4 regions of the Mesorhizobium sp. M7A.F.Ca.CA.004.04.2.1 genome follow, and region 1 is predicted to be linked to each of the others. Evidence: predicted binding sites of a transcription regulator. Region 1 holds the regulator's gene; each other region holds the start of a gene.
The links. Region 1 encodes PhoB, which activates phosphate uptake and scavenging genes when phosphate is short. Its sites were predicted from a motif close to TGTCATNNANCTGTCAT; they were not measured.
Positions count from the first base shown of each region.

Region 2: the regulator PhoB is predicted to act here: its motif matches at 1,686-1,702, upstream of ugpB (sn-glycerol-3-phosphate ABC transporter substrate-binding protein UgpB).
Region 3: the regulator PhoB is predicted to act here: its motif matches at 2,066-2,082, upstream of EN893_RS10225 (YdcH family protein).
Region 4: the regulator PhoB is predicted to act here: its motif matches at 2,524-2,540, upstream of EN893_RS11215 (putative 2-aminoethylphosphonate ABC transporter substrate-binding protein).

Region 1 is NZ_RZPH01000394.1:559-5,018, forward strand. Features, by position in the region: gene xylF (D-xylose ABC transporter substrate-binding protein) at 1-702, opposite strand, end outside; gene EN893_RS18200 (ROK family protein) at 973-2,220, shown strand; gene phoB (phosphate regulon transcriptional regulator PhoB) at 2,237-2,926, opposite strand; gene phoU (phosphate signaling complex protein PhoU) at 2,943-3,650, opposite strand; gene pstB (phosphate ABC transporter ATP-binding protein PstB) at 3,677-4,460, opposite strand, start outside.
Region 2 is NZ_RZPH01000079.1:3,760-8,219, forward strand. Features, by position in the region: gene ugpA (sn-glycerol-3-phosphate ABC transporter permease UgpA) at 1-118, opposite strand, end outside; gene ugpB (sn-glycerol-3-phosphate ABC transporter substrate-binding protein UgpB) at 313-1,623, opposite strand; gene EN893_RS05935 (EAL domain-containing protein) at 1,983-4,415, shown strand; gene EN893_RS05940 (TlpA disulfide reductase family protein) at 4,417-4,460, opposite strand, start outside.
Region 3 is NZ_RZPH01000164.1:2,328-6,787, reverse strand. Features, by position in the region: gene EN893_RS10240 (transporter substrate-binding domain-containing protein) at 1-769, opposite strand, end outside; gene EN893_RS10235 (IclR family transcriptional regulator) at 897-1,685, shown strand; gene EN893_RS10230 (DUF465 domain-containing protein) at 1,710-1,913, opposite strand; gene EN893_RS10225 (YdcH family protein) at 2,153-2,332, shown strand; gene ispG (flavodoxin-dependent (E)-4-hydroxy-3-methylbut-2-enyl-diphosphate synthase) at 2,667-3,917, shown strand; gene EN893_RS10215 (lytic transglycosylase domain-containing protein) at 3,923-4,460, shown strand, end outside.
Region 4 is NZ_RZPH01000186.1:3,245-7,704, forward strand. Features, by position in the region: gene phnY (phosphonoacetaldehyde dehydrogenase) at 1-882, shown strand, start outside; gene EN893_RS11210 (aspartate aminotransferase family protein) at 952-2,313, shown strand; gene EN893_RS11215 (putative 2-aminoethylphosphonate ABC transporter substrate-binding protein) at 2,713-3,738, shown strand; partial or broken gene EN893_RS11220 (ATP-binding cassette domain-containing protein) at 3,861-4,460, shown strand, end outside.

The sequences.
Region 1 (4,460 bases):
GCCTTGAGCCGTCAGCGCCGCGACGACGCCACCGGCAGTGCCGTCATTGGCCGCGACCACCGCGTCGACCTTGTTGTCGTTGGCGGTCAGGAACTGCTCCATGTTCTTCTGGGCGTTGGCGGGCAGCCAGCCATCCGTGTAGGCTTCGCCGACATTCTTGATCTTGCCGCTGTCGATGGCTTCCTTGAGCACTTCCATCGAGCCCGAGAACAGGAAGTCGGCATTGGGATCGGCACCGGAGCCCTTGATGAAGACGTAGTTGCCTTCCGGCTTGACCTTGAACACTTCGCGGGCCTGCATGCGGCCGACTTCCTTGTTGTCGAAGGTCAGATAGAAGACGTCCTTGTTCTCGATCAGCCGGTCATAGCCGACGACCGGAATGCCTTCGTCCAGCGCCTTCTGCACGGCCGGGCCGATGGCCGAAGCGTCCTGCGCCAGGATGATCAGGGAATTAGCGCCCTGCGAGATCAGGCTTTCGACATCGGTAAGCTGCTTGCCGGGATTGGACTGCGCATCGGCGGAGATGTACTTGTCGCCGGCGGCCTCGATCGCCGTCTTCATGGCGGCCTCGTCGGTCTTCCAGCGTTCTTCCTGGAAGTTGGACCACGAAACGCCGACAACCTTGTCCTTCGCCTGCGCGACAGACGCGAGCGTCAGCGACATGGCGGCACCCGCCAGGATGGCGGCCGTGAATCTTTTCATATTATCCTCCCTGCGCCGCGTATGGCGCGACCAAACTGACCCGAGGGCCGGCACAGAGGCTCTATTTTTTCGAGCCTCGAAAAAATACTGGGCCAACGCCCGAACGCTGTCAACATCGATTCTGATGGATTTTGATGTCATTTCGAGTTTTTTTCGAGTCTCGGAATAAATAAATGACACGGCATGCAGCTTCTGCCAGTATTTACCGGCGTCACCGACAGCGTTCCAGGGGCAGGAGGAACCGCGGCGACCGGGAGGATATGAAAGAACATGTCGGTCGGAATCCGCCACGACGATCTGCGCCGCCGCAACCGCGCCATGGTGATCGCGGCAGTGCGCCGCGCCGGACAGCCGTCACGAACCGAGATCGCCGCGACCACAAGCCTCAGCCATTCGACCATCTCGGCGATTTCATCCGACCTGATCGTCGAAGGCATCCTGACCGAAAGCAAGCCGAGCGAGGCCGGCTCGCTCAAACGCGGCCGGCCGCAGGTCGGCCTCAGTCTCAATCCGGAAGCGGCCGCGGTAATGACCGTGGTGCTGTCGCTGAACTTCCTCTCCGTCGCCGTCATCGACTATGCCGGCCAGGTGATATCCGAGGAACAGCGCCGGCTGGACACGCTGACGATGTCGCGCGAGTCGCTGATCGGGGAATGCACGGCCATCGTGCGGCGCCGCCTGGCAGATCCCGACCTGGACGTGCGCAGCATCGCCCGCATCGCGCTGGCCATCCAGGGCATCACCGACACCCGTGCCCGCGCCATGCTGTGGTCGCCGATCACGCCGCACACCGACATCGCCTTCGCTGACATATTCGAAGACGAGTTCGGCATCCCTGCCATAATGGAGAACGACTGCAACATGATGGCGGTGGCGCTGCGCTGGCGCGACCCCGATCGTTACCGCGACGATTTCATCGCTATCCTTTTGTCGCACGGCATCGGCATGGGACTGGTGCTGAAGGGCGAATTGTTCACCGGCACCCATTCTTCGGGCGGCGAATTCGGCCACATGATCCATCGGCCGAACGGCGCGCTATGTCGCTGCGGACGGCGCGGCTGCGTCGAAGCCTATGCGGGCAATTACGCCATCTGGCGCAACGCCAGGCAGATGGGCGAGGATGCAGAACCCGTCGCCGATGTCAGCGACGCCGACATGCGCGCCCTGGCTGCCGCGGCCCGCGAAGGTGACGGACCCGAACGGGAAGCCTATCGCAAGGCCGGCGAAGCGCTCGGCTACGGCCTCGGCAGCCTGTTCGCGCTGATCGATCCGGCGCCGGTCGCCATGGTCGGTGTCAGCGCCGCCGCCTTCGACCTGATCGAGCCGGCATTGCGGCAAGCGATTGCCCAGACCGCCGGCGGCCAGCATTCCAAATCGATTTCCTTCGACACCGAGCCGAACGAACTGCCGCTGATCCGCGAAGGCTGCGCCATGCGGGCGCTGATCTTCGTCGATCAGGAGATTTTTGCGCCGGGCGTGCAGGCGAGATCCGGTTTCGGCGGCAAGAACGTGGCGTGAGTTCAAACGAGGGAGTTCAGTCCTCTCGGATGGCGTATCCGGCCCCACGGATCGTGCGGATGACATCAGGCATACGGCCATTGTTGACCGCCTTGCGCAGCCGGCCGACATGCACGTCGACCGTGCGCTCGTCGATGTAGATCGTCTCGCCCCAGACATTGTCGAGCAGCTGGCTGCGCGAGAACACGCGGCCTGGATGGCGCATCATGAATTCGAGCAGGCGGAATTCCGTCGGCCCAAGCCGGATCTCGCTCTTCTTGCGATAGACACGGTGCGACTCGCGATCGAGCACGATATCGCCGACCTTTAGCACGCTGGACAGCACTTCCGGCTTGGCCCGGCGCAGCAGCGCCTTGACCCTGGCCATGAACTCCGGCGTCGAGAAGGGCTTGACCAGATAGTCGTCGGCGCCGGTCGACAGGCCGCGCACGCGGTCGCTTTCCTCGCCTCGCGCGGTCAGCATGATGATCGGCAGCCGCTCGGTCTCGGGACGCATTCGCAGGCGCCGGCAGAGTTCGATGCCCGAAACCGCAGGCACCATCCAGTCGAGCACCAGAAGATCGGGAACGTTCTCCTGCAGCCGGATTTCGGCCTCATCGCCGCGCGTCACCACCTCGACCTGGTAACCTTCGGATTCAAGATTGTAGCGGAGCAGCACGCCTAGCGGCTCCTCATCCTCCACCACCATGATGCGTGGTGCGATCATCGGCTGGTCACCCTTGTTATGCCGCTGGCGCGGACATTGCCGTCTCGTCCTGCTTCGGACGATTGGCTGGCAGCTGCGTGCCGGTCAAAACATAGTAGGCATTTTCGGCGATGTTGGTCACGTGGTCGCCGATCCGCTCGAGGTTCTTGGCGCAAAACAACAGGTGCGTGCACGCCGTGATGTTGCGGGGATCTTCCATCATGTAGGTCAGCAGCTCGCGGAACACCGAGGTGTATTTGACGTCGATGCGTTCATCATTGTTTCTGAGCGTGGCAAGCGCTGCCGCGTCAGCGGCGGCATACTCGTCGACGACCCCCTGCACCTGGATCAGCACCAGCTGCGCCATCGCGTCGATCGAATGCGAAAGATCGTGCGGCGTGACGCTCAGCCCGACAGTGCCGACGCGCTTGGCGATGTTCTTGGCAAGGTCGCCGATGCGCTCGAGGTCGCCGGCCATGCGGATCGAACCGACCACCGCACGCAGATCGTTGGCCATTGGCTGGCGCTTGGCGATCAGCGTGATGGCGCGATCGTCCAGCTCGCGCTGGCGGGCATCCATGATCGCATCGTCGGAAACCACGCGCTGCGCCAGCGCATTGTCCGAATTGAGCAAAGCCTTGGTCGAGCCACTGACCATCGAGCGGGCGAGATCGCCCATGTCGCGGATCAGCTGGCTGATCTGCTCCAGATCCTCATCGAAAGATGCAACGGTATGTTCACCCATGATCTTCGTCCCTCATATGCCTGAGCTCAGCCGAACCGGCCGGTGATGTAGTCCTGGGTGCGTTTGTCGTCGGGGGTGGTGAACATCTTGTCGGTGGCGCCCTCCTCGACCAGATAGCCTAGATGGAACATCGCGGTGCGCTGCGACACGCGCGCTGCCTGCTGCATCGAATGGGTGACGATGACGATCGTATAGTTCTGGCGCAGTTCGTCGATCAGTTCCTCGACGCGAGCAGTGGCGATCGGGTCGAGCGCCGAACACGGTTCGTCCATCAGGATCACCTCGGGTGACACGGCGATGGCGCGTGCAATGCACAGACGCTGTTGCTGGCCACCGGAAAGACCCGTGCCAGGTTCCTGCAAACGGTCCTTCACCTCGTTCCAGATCGCCGCCTTCTTCAAGCTCGACTCGACGATCTGATCCATGTCGGCCTTGCGCTTGGCCAATCCGTGGATGCGCGGGCCATAGGCGACGTTCTCGTAGATCGACTTGGGGAACGGATTGGGTTTCTGAAACACCATGCCGACGCGCGCCCTGAGTTCGACGACATCGATGTTCTTGTCGTAGATGTCTTCTTCGTCGAGCGTTATCTTGCCGGTTACCCGCGCGGAATCGATGGTGTCGTTCATGCGGTTGAGGCAACGCAGGAAGGTCGACTTGCCGCAGCCGGAGGGGCCGATCAGCGCCGTCACCTGATTCAGGCGGACGTCGAGATTGACATCGAACAGCGCCTGCTTCTCGCCATAGAACACGCCGACCTTGTCGCCACGCATTTTGATCACTTCGTTCGACTTGGCGTTCATCTTATCG
Region 2 (4,460 bases), on a different contig from region 1:
TGGATTGGTAGAACGCCTGACCGGCCGGCCAGTAGAAAAACACGAGCGTGATGGCCAGTTGCGGCGCCACCAGCAGGTAGGGAAGGATCTTGTTGGGAAACACGACGCGAGGGGTCATGGAGCCACTCCGAGGTGATGAGGCGGGCGGCACGATGTAGCATCCCTCTTCGCCAAGATGGCTTTGACGAGCGTTTCGGATTGGGCATCATCGACCGTTGGCGAAATCGCAAGGGACGGCAAAACTCCCCTCGCCGAGGGGAGATGCCTGGCAGGACAGGTGGATGCGCCGTAGAGCAAGGACCTGCGCTCGCTCTAATTCCCCAGCGCTTCCTTGATCGCCGCATTGCCACGCGTAACCGCATTGTCGAGCGCCTGCTGCGCGGTTTGCTGGCCGGCGAGCATCTTTTCGAACTCCTCGTTCTGGATATCGCGCACCTGCGGCAGGTTCGGAAGACGTACGCCCTTGGAATTGTCGGTCGGCGCCTTACCCGTCATCTGCAGGATCGGGGTCTCGCGACCGACGTTCTTGTCATAGAAACCGGACTTCTTGGTCGCTTCATAGGCGGCAAGCGTTACCGGCAGATAACCCGACTTCTGGTGCAGGTATTCTTGCACCTCGGTCTTCGACAGGTAGGCGAAGAAGGCCGCGACGCCCTTGTATTCCTCGTCGGATTTTTCAGCGAAAACCCACAGGCTGGCGCCACCCGGCGTCGTGTTCTGCGGTGCGCCCTTGGCGTCGCTGTCATAGGGCAATTGGCCGATGCCGTAATTCATGCCGGACTTGACGATATCGCCAAGGCCGCCGGAGGATTCGGTCATGATCCCGCATTCGCCGGCGAGGAAGATCTGCTTGGCTTCGGAGGTGCGGCCGCCATATTTGAAGGTGCCGTCCTTGGCGAGGTCCGCCAGCGCCTGGAAGTGGTTGACGAAAATCGGCGCATTGATCTTGAGCTCGACATCGCCGCCGGCCAGACCGTTCTGCTGGGTGGCCCATGACACGTCATTCCAGGCCGCGAAATTCTCCAGATGGATCCAGGTCAGCCAGGTCGAGGTGTAGCCGCAGGCGGCCGCGCCGCTCGCCTTGATCTTCTTGGCGTCTTCCCACACCTCATTCCAGGTCTTGGGTGGGCTGTCGACGTCGAGACCAGCCTTCTTGAAGATATCCTTGTTGTAATAAAGGATCGGCGAGGAGGAGTTATAGGGGAAAGAGAGCATGGTGCCGTCCGGCTTCGAATAATAGCCGACTATGCCTGGCAGATACTGGCTCTTGTCGAAGGTCATTCCAGCGCTGGTCAACACATCGGCTGCCGGCTTGATTGCGCCTTCGGCTGCCATCATCACGCCGGTGCCGACGTCGAACACCTGCATGATGTCGGGCGCCTGGCCGGCACGGTAGGCGGCGATGCCGGCATTCAGCGTCTCGGGGTAGGTGCCTTTGAACACCGGAACGAGTTCATAGTCGCTCTGGCTGGCATTGAAATCTTTGGAGATCTTGTCGACAACTTCGGCATTGGCGCCAGTCATGGCGTGCCACCAACTGATCTGCGTGACAGCAAAAGCGGAGGTTGAGGAAAGCAGCATAAAGGTGGCGGCAACACCGGCCGCGAAGCCGAAGGACTTCATGTTTCATCTCCCGTTTGTCATTGGCGAAAGGGGCACTCCCGCAAAGGCAATATGTGTCGCTCATGACAATCAGACAACGGTTTTGTTGCAGATCGACGAACTTCACCCCTTTACCTCACGCCACCTCGCCTCCGCTTGGACGCATGGAAAGCCACACGGTTAGCCGGCTTAGCGCGACGACAAGCGCCAGGAACCACCGTCGGAACTGCCAAGCTGCCTTTCGGGGTGGCAGCCTTGATTGCAGCCGCTGCAACCCGAAGAGACACGCCAAGGTTGCAGGCGACTTTATCGATCCCTCAACGGCAACGCGCTACTCAATCCTGCTGCCCTGTTTATTTCCAAAGATCAGGTGAAATAAAATGCTGACGGTCTACAATTGTATCGTCAACGAACACGATCTGAGACTGGTCGCACTCGCCGCGCTGATCTGCGGAATTTCCTGTTTCTCTGCCGTCAACCTGCTTCATCACATAAGCCGCTCCACCGATCGGAACCGGCTTGCCTGGCTGATGATCGCGGCCACTTCGACCGGCTTCGGCATCTGGGCAACGCACTTCATCGCCATGCTCGCATTCACACCGGGCATACCCAGTGCTTACGATCCCGCACTTTCCGTGCTTTCGCTCGCTGCTTCGGTCACTCTGACGGCAGCCGGCATGTGGATCGCCACCTTGCGGAATGAGTTCGACTATCATCTCGTCGGCGGCGCCGTGCTGGGCGGCGGTATCGCGGCCATGCACTACATCGGTATGGCGGCGTTCGAGGTTCAGGGCCGCATCGAGTGGAACCTGTTGCTTGTCGCCGTTTCCCTTCTGGCCGGCGTGACGCTCGCGGCGCTGGCGCTGCGTGTCGTGCAGCGCCGTCCCTCCTTGAAGGCGACATCCGGCGGCGCGGTGCTGCTGACGCTGGCAATCTGCACCCTGCATTTCATCGGTATGGGTGCCGTCTCGATCTTCCCCGATCCCTCGATCGTCATATCCGAATATACGATCGAGCCGACCTCGCAGGCTTTTGCGGCCGCCGCCGCCACACTGGTGATCCTGGTTCTGTCGGCATCGGCGCTGTGGATCGATTTGCGCTTCCGTCGCCAGAAGCTCGAGGTAGACCGCATGCACGGCCTGGCCAATGCCGCCGTGGAGGGGCTGATCGTCTGCGACGGCCACCGCATCATCAGTGCCAATGACAGCATGGCGACATTGACGGGCATCGCAACAGCGACGCTGAACGGAATGCAGCTTGGCGATCTCTTCGGATCCGACATGTCGGGCTTCGGCGAACAGCCGCAGGAGGCCGAATTGAGCGGCCGCGATGGCACGAGCATTCCTGTCGAGCTGATCGCCAGGAGCATCGACTATTGTGGCAAGCCTCACAACGTGGTCGCGGTCCGCGACATTCGCGAGCGCAAGAAGGCGGAACAGGAGATCCTGCGGCTTGCCCATTTCGATCCATTGACCGGACTGGCCAATCGCCGCAGCTTTTCCGGCCGGCTGGAGACGGAAATCGCTGCGATGGGCCGGACCAGGAAAGGCGGCCAGCTTGCGCTTCTGCTGCTCGATCTCGACCGGTTCAAGGAGGTCAACGACCTGTATGGGCACGGCGCGGGCGACGCCATGCTGCAGAAGGTTGCGCACTGCGTTACCGGCATTCTTCGCCAAGGACAGATGGTGGCGCGGCTGGGCGGCGATGAGTTCGCCATCATCGCGCCGAACCTGACCGACCCGTTGGAGGCGGGCCGTATCGCCAACGCCGTGCTGACCGCCATGCGCGAGGAAAACCGGCTCTCGGTCGGCGGCGGCCTGGTGTCGGCCAGCATCGGCATTGCGCTTTATCCATCGGATGCCGAAAACCAGGCCAGCCTGATAAGCCACGCCGATACCGCGCTCTACCGGGCCAAGACCGAAGGCAAGGACACCTACCGCTATTTCGAAGCTTCGATGGGGGCCGAGGCCCGCGACAAGCGCGTGATGGAGCACGAACTGCGCCAGGCGGTCGCACGCCAGGAGTTCTACCTCGTCTATCAGCCGCAGAAGGAGATCAGCAGCGGGAAGATGGTCGGTTTCGAAGCGCTGGTCCGGTGGCGGCATCCGACGCGCGGCGACGTCTCGCCGAGCATATTCATCCCGGTCGCCGAAGACAGCGGCGCCATTGGCCAGATTGGCGAATGGGTGCTGACGGCCGCCTGCGAGGAAGCCGCCCGCTGGGAAAATCCGCTGACGGTGGCCGTCAACGTTTCGGCGGTGCAGCTCCACAACACGAATTTCAGCCGCAAGGTCCACGAAACCTTGCTGAATTCCGGCCTGGCGCCCGGCAGGCTCGAGCTTGAGATCACCGAGACGGCGCTTGTCAAGGACATGCCGCGGGCATTGGCCACCTTGCGGCAGGTCAAGGCGCTGGGCGTGCGCGTCGCCATGGACGATTTTGGAACCGGCTATTCCTCGCTCTCCAACCTTCGCGCCTTTCCCTTCGACAAGATCAAGATCGATGGCTCATTCATCAAGTCCGTCGACAAGAACGGCCAGGTCGCGGCGATCGTGCGCGCCGTCCTGGGACTTGGACGCGGGCTCGGCCTGCCGGTTCTGGCGGAGGGTGTCGAGACGCTCGGCGAACTGAAGTTCCTGGACGCCGAAGCCTGCGAGATCGGCCAGGGCTACTATATCGGCAAGCCGGCTCTCATCGAGGAATTCGGCGATCTGACCGGCGTCGTCGCACCCGCTGTCGGCAGCAAACCCGCCAGCCTGCGCGACAGAAGCGTTCTGGCCTTCGCGCCCGCACCCGCGCTAGCCACACGCTAGACTACAGGCTCTCGGGCTTGAGTGCCGTCTCGACCAGCCGCCTGG
Region 3 (4,460 bases), on a different contig from region 1:
CGTTGACGAAGGTCAGCCAGTCAAGGTCGCCTTGCCGGAGTGCCGCGCCATAAAGCATGCTCAGCCAGCTCTTGCCGGCGTCGAAATATCTGTCCGGATTGCGCGAGGCGAGCCAGCGCACCGTGGACAGATCGACGGCAGCGGCGTCGACGCGTTTCGATTCCAGTGCCTGCAGCACGTTGGCCTGGGTATCGATCTGCATAACCTGGCACTCGGGCAGCACCGAATGCACCTGCGCCTCGGCATCGACATTCTGCAGGATGGAGACGCGTGTCGCCGAGCCGCCGGCAAGCAGCTTGTCGAAGGTCTTGTTCTCGGCGGTCGGAAGGCTCAGCAGGGCGACGCCCTCGACATAGTAAGGCCGGGAAAAATTGACCAGCTGCGAGCGCTGGGCGCTCATCGTCATGAACTGAATGGTGATGTCGACCTTGTTGGTGGTGACGTTGGGGATGCGCTGTGCCGGATCCTGCATCACGAACTCGACCTTGGTCGGATCGTCGAAAAGGCCCTTGGCAAGAATGCGTCCCATGGTGATGTCCATGCCGACGAGTTCGCCGGCATCGTTCTCGAAGTGCCACGGCGCATTGGTGCTGCCGGTACCGACGATCAGCTTGCCGCGATCGAGCACGGTGCGCAGCAGGCTGTCGGGTGCTGCCTGAGCAGCGGCCTTCTGGGCATCGACGGCTACCGCCGCACCCACGACGCCGGCCGTGGCCAGTCCCGCCATTCCCAATTTCAGAAAATCACGTCTTCCGGATGTGTCGTTCACGGCGACCTCCTTTCGTTTGTGTTCCCCTTGCACAGGCAATACACGCGTCAGTGACGTCGAAGCGATTGTCTCTTACAAGAGACGTGTGTATCCTGTACAGGACAGATACTAACACCGGGAATCAACAATGCAAGATGGCAATGCCTCGGCACTTTCAGCCGGCGAGAAGATTTCGGGCTCCCGTGAAAAGGGGCTCAACCGGGTGCTCGAGATTCTGGAGTTTCTTCACACGACCCAGCGCGCGATCGGCATTGGCGACCTTGCCAAGGGCGTGCACGCGCCCCGTTCGACGACCTATACGCTGGTGCGGTCGCTGGTCGATGCGGGACTGCTGGAAATGGAAGGCGACGGCAATCGCGTCTATTTCGGCAAGAAGCTCTATCTCTACGGAATGGACTATGTGCGGGGCAACGACCTGTTGAGGCGGGGGCGCCAGGAGGTCGACAATCTGTCGCGCGAGACCGGCGAGACTTCCGAACTGTGCATGCTGCAGAGCGGCCGCTATACGATCGTCCATGCGAGTCCCGGCACCAGGCCGTTCCGCATCAGTTCCGCCACCGGCTTGCAGATACCGCTGCCCTGGACGGCCTCGGGGCGGCTGCTTCTGGCGGGGCTGGAGAAGGCTGAGATCGAAGGCATGGTGTCGGACGACGATCTCGTGCTGCCCGACGGGCGCAAACTGCGGCTCGACGATTTCGTCGCCGACATCGCAAAAGCGCAGGTCACCGGCTATTGCGTCACTTCGGGCCTTGTCGATGCCTATACGAAGTGCCTTGCCGCGCCGGTGTTTTCAGCGCCGGGCAAGGTCGAGGCGACCATGTGCCTGGTGGTCCCCATCGATACGTCCGAGGAGCGGACCGGCGAACTTATCGGCCTGCTGCGTGATCGTGCCGCGAGACTTTCGATCGCAGCCTAGGCATGCGAACGAGCGAATGCCAGTTCATGCAATAATGTCGGGAATGATCTTGTCTTCCAGCGCCATCAGCCGATCCTTGAGGAACAGCTTCTTCTTCTTCATGCGCTGGATCTGCAGCGGATCGCAGGCCATGGCGATCATCGCGTTGATGGCGGCATCGAAATCGGCGTGTTCCTGCTTCAGGCGGGAAAATTCGAGGCGAATATCGGCCTGTTCCTGATCGGACATTCTCTACCGTCTGCACGTCTGCGGCGCCCAAAACTGGGCCTGATTGGGCGGGACCGGGTGTTTTGTCACCGGCGTGCAGCCCATATCACATTTCAAGGTGTCGTGGAATGCTACCACGGATCATTCGACATCGCCCGCGGAAGGTGACACACTGTCACCGTGCCGTCACAGAAGCGAACCTGCGGTGGACGCGCCGTGACGGTTGCAATCGAGGAAAACCATGAAAGGGAGAACCAATCATGTCTCTTGCATCCCATCTTGATGAGTTGCAGCGGAAACACGGCGACATCGAACGTGAAATCGATGACGCGATGAATCATCCATCGGTCGACGACCTCGAAATCGTGAATCTCAAGCGACGCAAGCTGGCACTCAAGGACGAGATTGAAAAACTAAGAGGCAAACCGACCACGCATTGACGCCCTCCTGACATAGCCGCCCAATATCCGCGGCCTCTTTTCCCGGCGGCACCCCGCCGCCGGCGTGGAGGGTTTTGATTTTCCAGCACCGGTCTGTCAGCCGAAGCTGGACTTGCACCCGGCTCAATCTCCGCTTCGGCCGTCGCCCGTTTCGCCAGATCATCGATTGTTTCTGGTCGCCGGCGGCGGGCGATTCCGGCCAGTGGCGACCTGTCGCCATTGACAAGCCATCTTTGCTCCTCCACCTCATGCCCGGACCTCAGCGCATCGGCCCGGGGCGTCGTTGTGCGTCCATGCAGGACACAAGATGCTCCAGAGACAAAAGGCTGCCGGCATGACCGGATATTTTTCCTCTCCTTTCCCCCGCCGCACGTCGGTCGGCGTCGATGTCGGCGGCGTGGTCGTCGGCGGCGGCGCGCCCGTTATCGTCCAATCGATGACCAACACCGATACGGCCGATATCGACCAGACGGTTGCGCAGGTCGCAGCGCTGCACCGGGCCGGCTCGGAGATCGTGCGCATCACCGTCGATCGCGACGAGAGCGCCGCCGCCGTGCCGCGCATTCATGAGCGGCTTCAGCGGCTTGGTATCAACGTGCCGCTGGTCGGCGATTTCCACTATATCGGCCACAAGCTTTTGGCCGATCATCCGGCCTGCGCCGAGGCGCTGGCCAAATACCGCATCAATCCGGGCAATGTCGGCTTCAAGGACAAGAAGGACCGCCAGTTCGCCGATATCGTCGAGATGGCGATCAGGCATGACAAGCCGGTGCGCATCGGTGTCAACTGGGGCTCGCTCGACCAGGAGCTTTTGACCCGGCTGATGGACGACAACCAGGACAAGGGTTTTCCGCTGACCGCGCAGGAGGTGATGCGCGAGGCGATCGTGCAGTCGGCGATCCTGTCGGCCGAGATGGCGGAAGAGATCGGCCTTGGCCGCGAGAAAATCATCCTGTCGGCCAAGGTCAGCGGCGTGCAGGACCTGATCGCCGTCTATACCGAGCTCGCCACCCGCTCCAATCATGCGCTGCATCTCGGCCTGACCGAAGCCGGCATGGGCTCGAAGGGCATCGTCGCTTCGTCGGCCGCCATGGGCATCCTGCTCCAGCAAGGCATCGGCGACACCATCCGCATCTCGCTGACACCGGAGCCGAACGGCGACCGCACGCGCGAGGTGCAGGTGTCACAGGAATTGCTGCAAACCATGGGGTTCAGGCAGTTCGTGCCGATTGTTGCCGCTTGCCCCGGCTGCGGCCGCACCACCTCCACCGTGTTCCAGGAACTCGCCCAGAACATCCAGGCCGATCTCAGGAAGAACATGCCCGTGTGGCGCGACAAATACCCCGGCGTCGAGAACCTCAAGGTCGCGGTGATGGGTTGCATCGTCAACGGCCCTGGCGAGTCCAAGCATGCCGACATCGGCATTTCGCTGCCCGGCACGGGCGAAATGCCGACGGCGCCTGTCTTCGTCGACGGCAAAAAGGCGGCGACGCTGCGCGGGCCGTCGATCGCCGCGGATTTCGAGAAAATGGTCGCCGACTATATCGAGCAACGGTTCGGTCGCGGCAAGGCCGCGGCCGAGTAGAACCGATGCAGCGTTTCCTTTGGGCAGCGCTGATCCTGCTGTACGGGCTGACCTGGTCGACCCTTGTGCAGGCCGATCCGCCGCAATCCGCCAAGCAGCGGCTGATCGACAAGGTCTGCAATCTGATCCAGGCGCATGCCGACCAGAACGGCCTGTCCAGGGATTTCTTCGCCCGGCTGATCTGGAAGGAAAGCCGTTTCGATCCCAACGCCGTCAGTCCGGTCGGTGCCGAAGGCATTGCCCAGTTCATGCCGGGCACCGCCAAGATGCGCGGGCTCGCCAATTCCTTCGACATCAACCAGGCGATTCCGGCTTCGGCCAGATATCTGGCCGAAATGAAAACCGGCTACGGCAATCTCGGCCTGGCCGCCGCCGCCTACAATGCCGGCGAGAGCCGGGTGTCGCGCTGGCTCAGCTCCGGCGGTTTCCTGCCGATGGAAACCGAAAGCTATGTCTTAGACATCATGGGCGAACCAGCCGACAAGTTCACCGACCGGGCCTATGCCGGAAGGGTCGAGCCGCTCGACGCAAAGACGGATTTTG
Region 4 (4,460 bases), on a different contig from region 1:
CTGGCCGACATTCTCTATGAAGCCGGTCTGCCGCCCGAAATGCTGTCGGTGGTGACCGGCTGGCCCGCAGACATCGGCAACGAGATGATCACCAACGACAATATCGACCTGATCACTTTCACCGGCGGCGTGCCGGTCGGCAAGATGATCGCCCGCACCGCCGGCTACAAGCGCCAGGTGCTGGAACTCGGCGGCAACGACCCGCTGATCATCCTCAACGATCTCTCCGACGAGGATCTGGCCAGAGCCGCGGATCTGGCCGTCGCCGGCGCGACAAAGAACTCCGGCCAGCGCTGCACCGCGGTCAAGCGCATCCTGGTTCAGGAAAGCGTCGCCGACCGCTTCGTGCCGCTGGTGCTGGAGCGGGCGAAAAAAATCCGCTTCGGCGATCCGATGGACCGCTCGACCGACCTTGGCACCGTCGTGCACGAGAAGGCGGCGGCGCTGTTCGAAGCCCGCGTCCACATGGCCGCCGAGCAGGGCGCCGAAATCCTCTACAATCCGGGTCGTCAGGGCGCGTTGCTGCCGCCGATCGTTGTCGATCGCGTTCCTCACACATCCGAATTGGTGATGGAGGAGACGTTCGGCCCGATCATCCCGATCGTTCGCGCGCCGGACGACGATGATGCGCTGATCGCACTGTCCAACTCGACCGCCTTCGGCCTGTCGTCGGGCGTCTGCACCAACTCTTTTCCGCGCATGCAGAAATACATCGCCGGCCTTCAGGTCGGCACCGTCAACATCTGGGAAGTGCCGGGCTACCGCATCGAGATGTCGCCCTTCGGCGGCATCAAGGATTCGGGCAATGGCTACAAGGAAGGCGTCATCGAGGCGATGAAGAGCTACACCAATGTGAAGACATTTTCGCTGCCCTGGTCCTGACCGGGCGGCATTGACGGATAAGACAACCGAGGGAGCGTTCGCCGCTCCCTCATTCGCGTTTCGGAGACCATGATGGCCGCGATCAAAGAGCTTGTGCACACCGAAGGCGATTCCAACACCACAGCGGCTCGCGGCCGATGGGATGCCGGGCAGGACGATCCGCGGATCCGCGGCTTGCTCGATCGCGACGCGGCTGCCTTCATGCACCAGAGTCTGTCCAGCCCCTGCCTTTCGACCATCGCGAAGGCGCAAGGCATCTGGATCGAGGACACCGCTGGCCGCCGCTTCATGGATTTCCACGGCAACAGCGTGCATCACCTCGGCTACGGCCATCCAAGGCTGGTCACGGCGATCAAAAAGCAGCTCGATGAGCTCTGCTTTGCGCCGCGCCGCTTTACCTGCGAGCCCGCCGTCGAGCTGGCGGAGAAGCTGGCGGCATTGGCGCCCGGCGATCTCGGCAAGGTGCTGTTCACCACCGGTGGTTCGGATGCCATCGAGGTCGCGCTGAAGATCGCCCGCGCCGCGACCGGCCGCTTCAAGACGGTGTCGTTCTGGGATGCGTTCCACGGGGCCGGCTTCGGCGCTGCAAGCGTCGGCGGCGAGGCGACCTTCCGCTCGCACATATCAGGCCCGATGATGACCGGCACCGAGCACGTCGCACCCTGGGACGGCTATCGCTGTCCCTATGGCCACGATTCCCTCGAAACCTCGGGGCTCGCTTGCGCCAACATGATCGCCTATGTGCTCGGCCGCGAACAGGACGTGGCGGCGGTCGTCGCAGAACCGATGCGGGCGACGCCCAACCCGCCGCCGCCCGGTTTCTGGAAGCGGGTTCGCGAAGCCTGCGACCGGCACGGCACGCTGCTGATCTTCGACGAGATCCCGACCGGGCTGGGCAAGACGGGAAAATTCTTCGCCCACGAGCATGATGATGTGACGCCCGACATCGTCGTCCTCGGCAAGTCGCTCGGCGGCGGCATCCTGCCGATCGCCGCCGTCATCGCGCGCCGCGACCTCGACGTCACCGGTGGCTTCGCGATCGGCCACTACACCCACGAGAAGAACCCGGTGACGACCCGCGCCGCACTGACGACGATCGACATCATCCTGGAGGAAGGATTGGTCGAACGCGCGGCCGAACTTGGCCGGCACATGCTGGAGCGTATGCAGCACCTGATGGCGCGCTCGCCCCATGTCGGCGACGTCAGGGGCAGGGGACTGATGGTCGGCGTCGAGCTCGTCGAGGATCGCGATACGCGCGAGCCGGCGCGCGATCTCGCCGAACGCGTCTTCTATGCTTGCCTGGGGCAGGGGCTGAGCTTCAAGGTCAGCCAGGGCAATGTGCTGACGCTGTCGCCGCCGCTGGTCATTTCGAAAGCTGATCTCGATCGTGCGCTCGACATCCTCGAGACCGCCGTGCTGGCGGCCTGACCATGAAGGCCGTGCGCACCGACCGCGAGCTCGAATGCCCCGAAATCGACGCGGGCTTGCGGGCGAGGGGGGGCGATCTGGTGGTGACTGTCCGCTCGTCCGACCCGCGTTTGCGGGCACAGACAACGGGCGTTTCGTTCGGCTGACCATAACCGTCTCCGTGCCAATCGTGGGCTTTCGCAAGCGCGAAATAGCGGCCGCAACAGGCATGCGACAGTTCCATGACGACTATCAGTAGAAGTTTGCCTGTCATAAAATAAATAGATTTTACTTATCGATCACCAATCCCCAGAGTTGACCCAACGACGACATCCACAAGCGCTACAGGGCCGCAATGTCCACCGGCGCGATCGTCACAGTGCATCGCAGAATGTGCCAACAATCAAAGGGGAACTGAGCATGAAATCGCGCAACGCAACTATCGCAATGGCCTTCGCCGCGGCATTGATGTCATCCGCCGCCTTTGCCGAAACCTCCGAACTGACAGTCTATACCGCCATTGAAGCCGAAGATCTCGCCCGCTACGCCGAGACTTTCACAAAGAGCCATCCCGACATCAAACTGAACTTTGTCCGCGACTCCACGGGTGTCGTTACCGCCAAGCTGTTGGCCGAAAAGGACAATCCGCAGGCCGACGTTGTCTGGGGCCTTGCCGCTACATCGCTTCTGGTGCTGAAGACCGAAGGCATGCTTGAGCCCTACGCGCCAAAAGGCGTCGAATTGCTCAAGCCGAAGTTTGTCGACAAGGACACGCCACCGGCCTGGGTTGGCATGGACGCCTGGGCGGCTTCGATCTGCTTCAACACCGTGGAGGGCAAAAAGCTTGGCCTCGCCGAGCCGACCAGCTGGAAAGATCTTACCAAGCCGGAATACAAGGGTCACATCGTGATGCCGAACCCGGCCTCGTCCGGCACCGGCTTCCTCGATGTATCGAGCTGGCTGCAGTTGTTCGGCGAGAAGGATGGTTGGGCCTATATGGATGCCCTGCATCAGAATATTGATGCCTACACGCATTCTGGTTCGAAGCCGTGCAAAATGGCCGCCGCCGGTGAAACCGTAATCGGCATCTCGTTCGAGTTCCGCGCCGCGAAATCGAAGAAGGAGGGCGCTCCCCTCGATATCGTCATCCCGTCCGAAGGCATCGGCTGGGACATGGAGGCATCCGCGATCGTTGCGGGAACGAAAAATCTCGAAGCCGCCAAAACGCTGCTCGACTGGTCGATCAGCAAGGAGGCCAACGAGATGTACAATGTAGGTTATGCGGTTCTGGCTATGCCGAATGTCGCCAAGCCGGTCGAATTCCTGCCCGCAGATATCGAGTCCAAGATGATCGACAATGACTTCGAGTGGGCGGCCAACCACCGCAAGGCCATTCTCGACGAGTGGACGAAGCGCTACGACGCCAAGTCTGAGCCCAAGAGCTAGACGCAGAGCATTTCGACAGGGCGCCGTCAGAGCGGCGCCCTTCTCGTAACTCTTCCCGGATGGTCAAAATGAGACACGAACCCGTCGCTGATCTATCGGCAACGCTGGCCGAGGTGCATCCCATGACCGCTGCCGGCAACACGGCTTACCTGCGGATCGAACATCTCTGGAAGGCCTTCGGCGAGTTCCATGCGCTGAAGGACATCTCGCTCGACATCAACGAAGGCGAATTCATCTGCTTTCTCGGCCCTTCGGGTTGCGGCAAGACCACGCTGCTGCGCGCCGTCGCCGGCCTCGACCTGCAGACCAGAGGCGTCGTCCGCCAGGGGGGCAGGGATATCTCAACGCTGCCGCCGTCAAAACGCGACTACGGCATCGTGTTTCAGTCCTACGCGCTGTTTCCCAATCTGACGATTGAAAGGAACATCGCCTTTGGCCTGGAAAACACCAAACGGCCGCGCGCCGAGATCGATGCCCGCGTCAAGGAATTGCTCATGCTGGTCGGCTTGCCCGATCAGGCGAAGAAATACCCAGCGCAGCTTTCCGGCGGGCAGCAGCAGCGCATCGCGCTCGCCCGGGCCATCGCCACCTCGCCCGGCCTGCTTCTGCTCGACGAGCCGCTGTCGGCGCTCGACGCCAAGGTGCGCGTGCACTTGCGCCACGAGATCAAGGGGCTGCAGCGCAAGCTCGGCGTCACCACGATCATGGTTACGCACGACCAG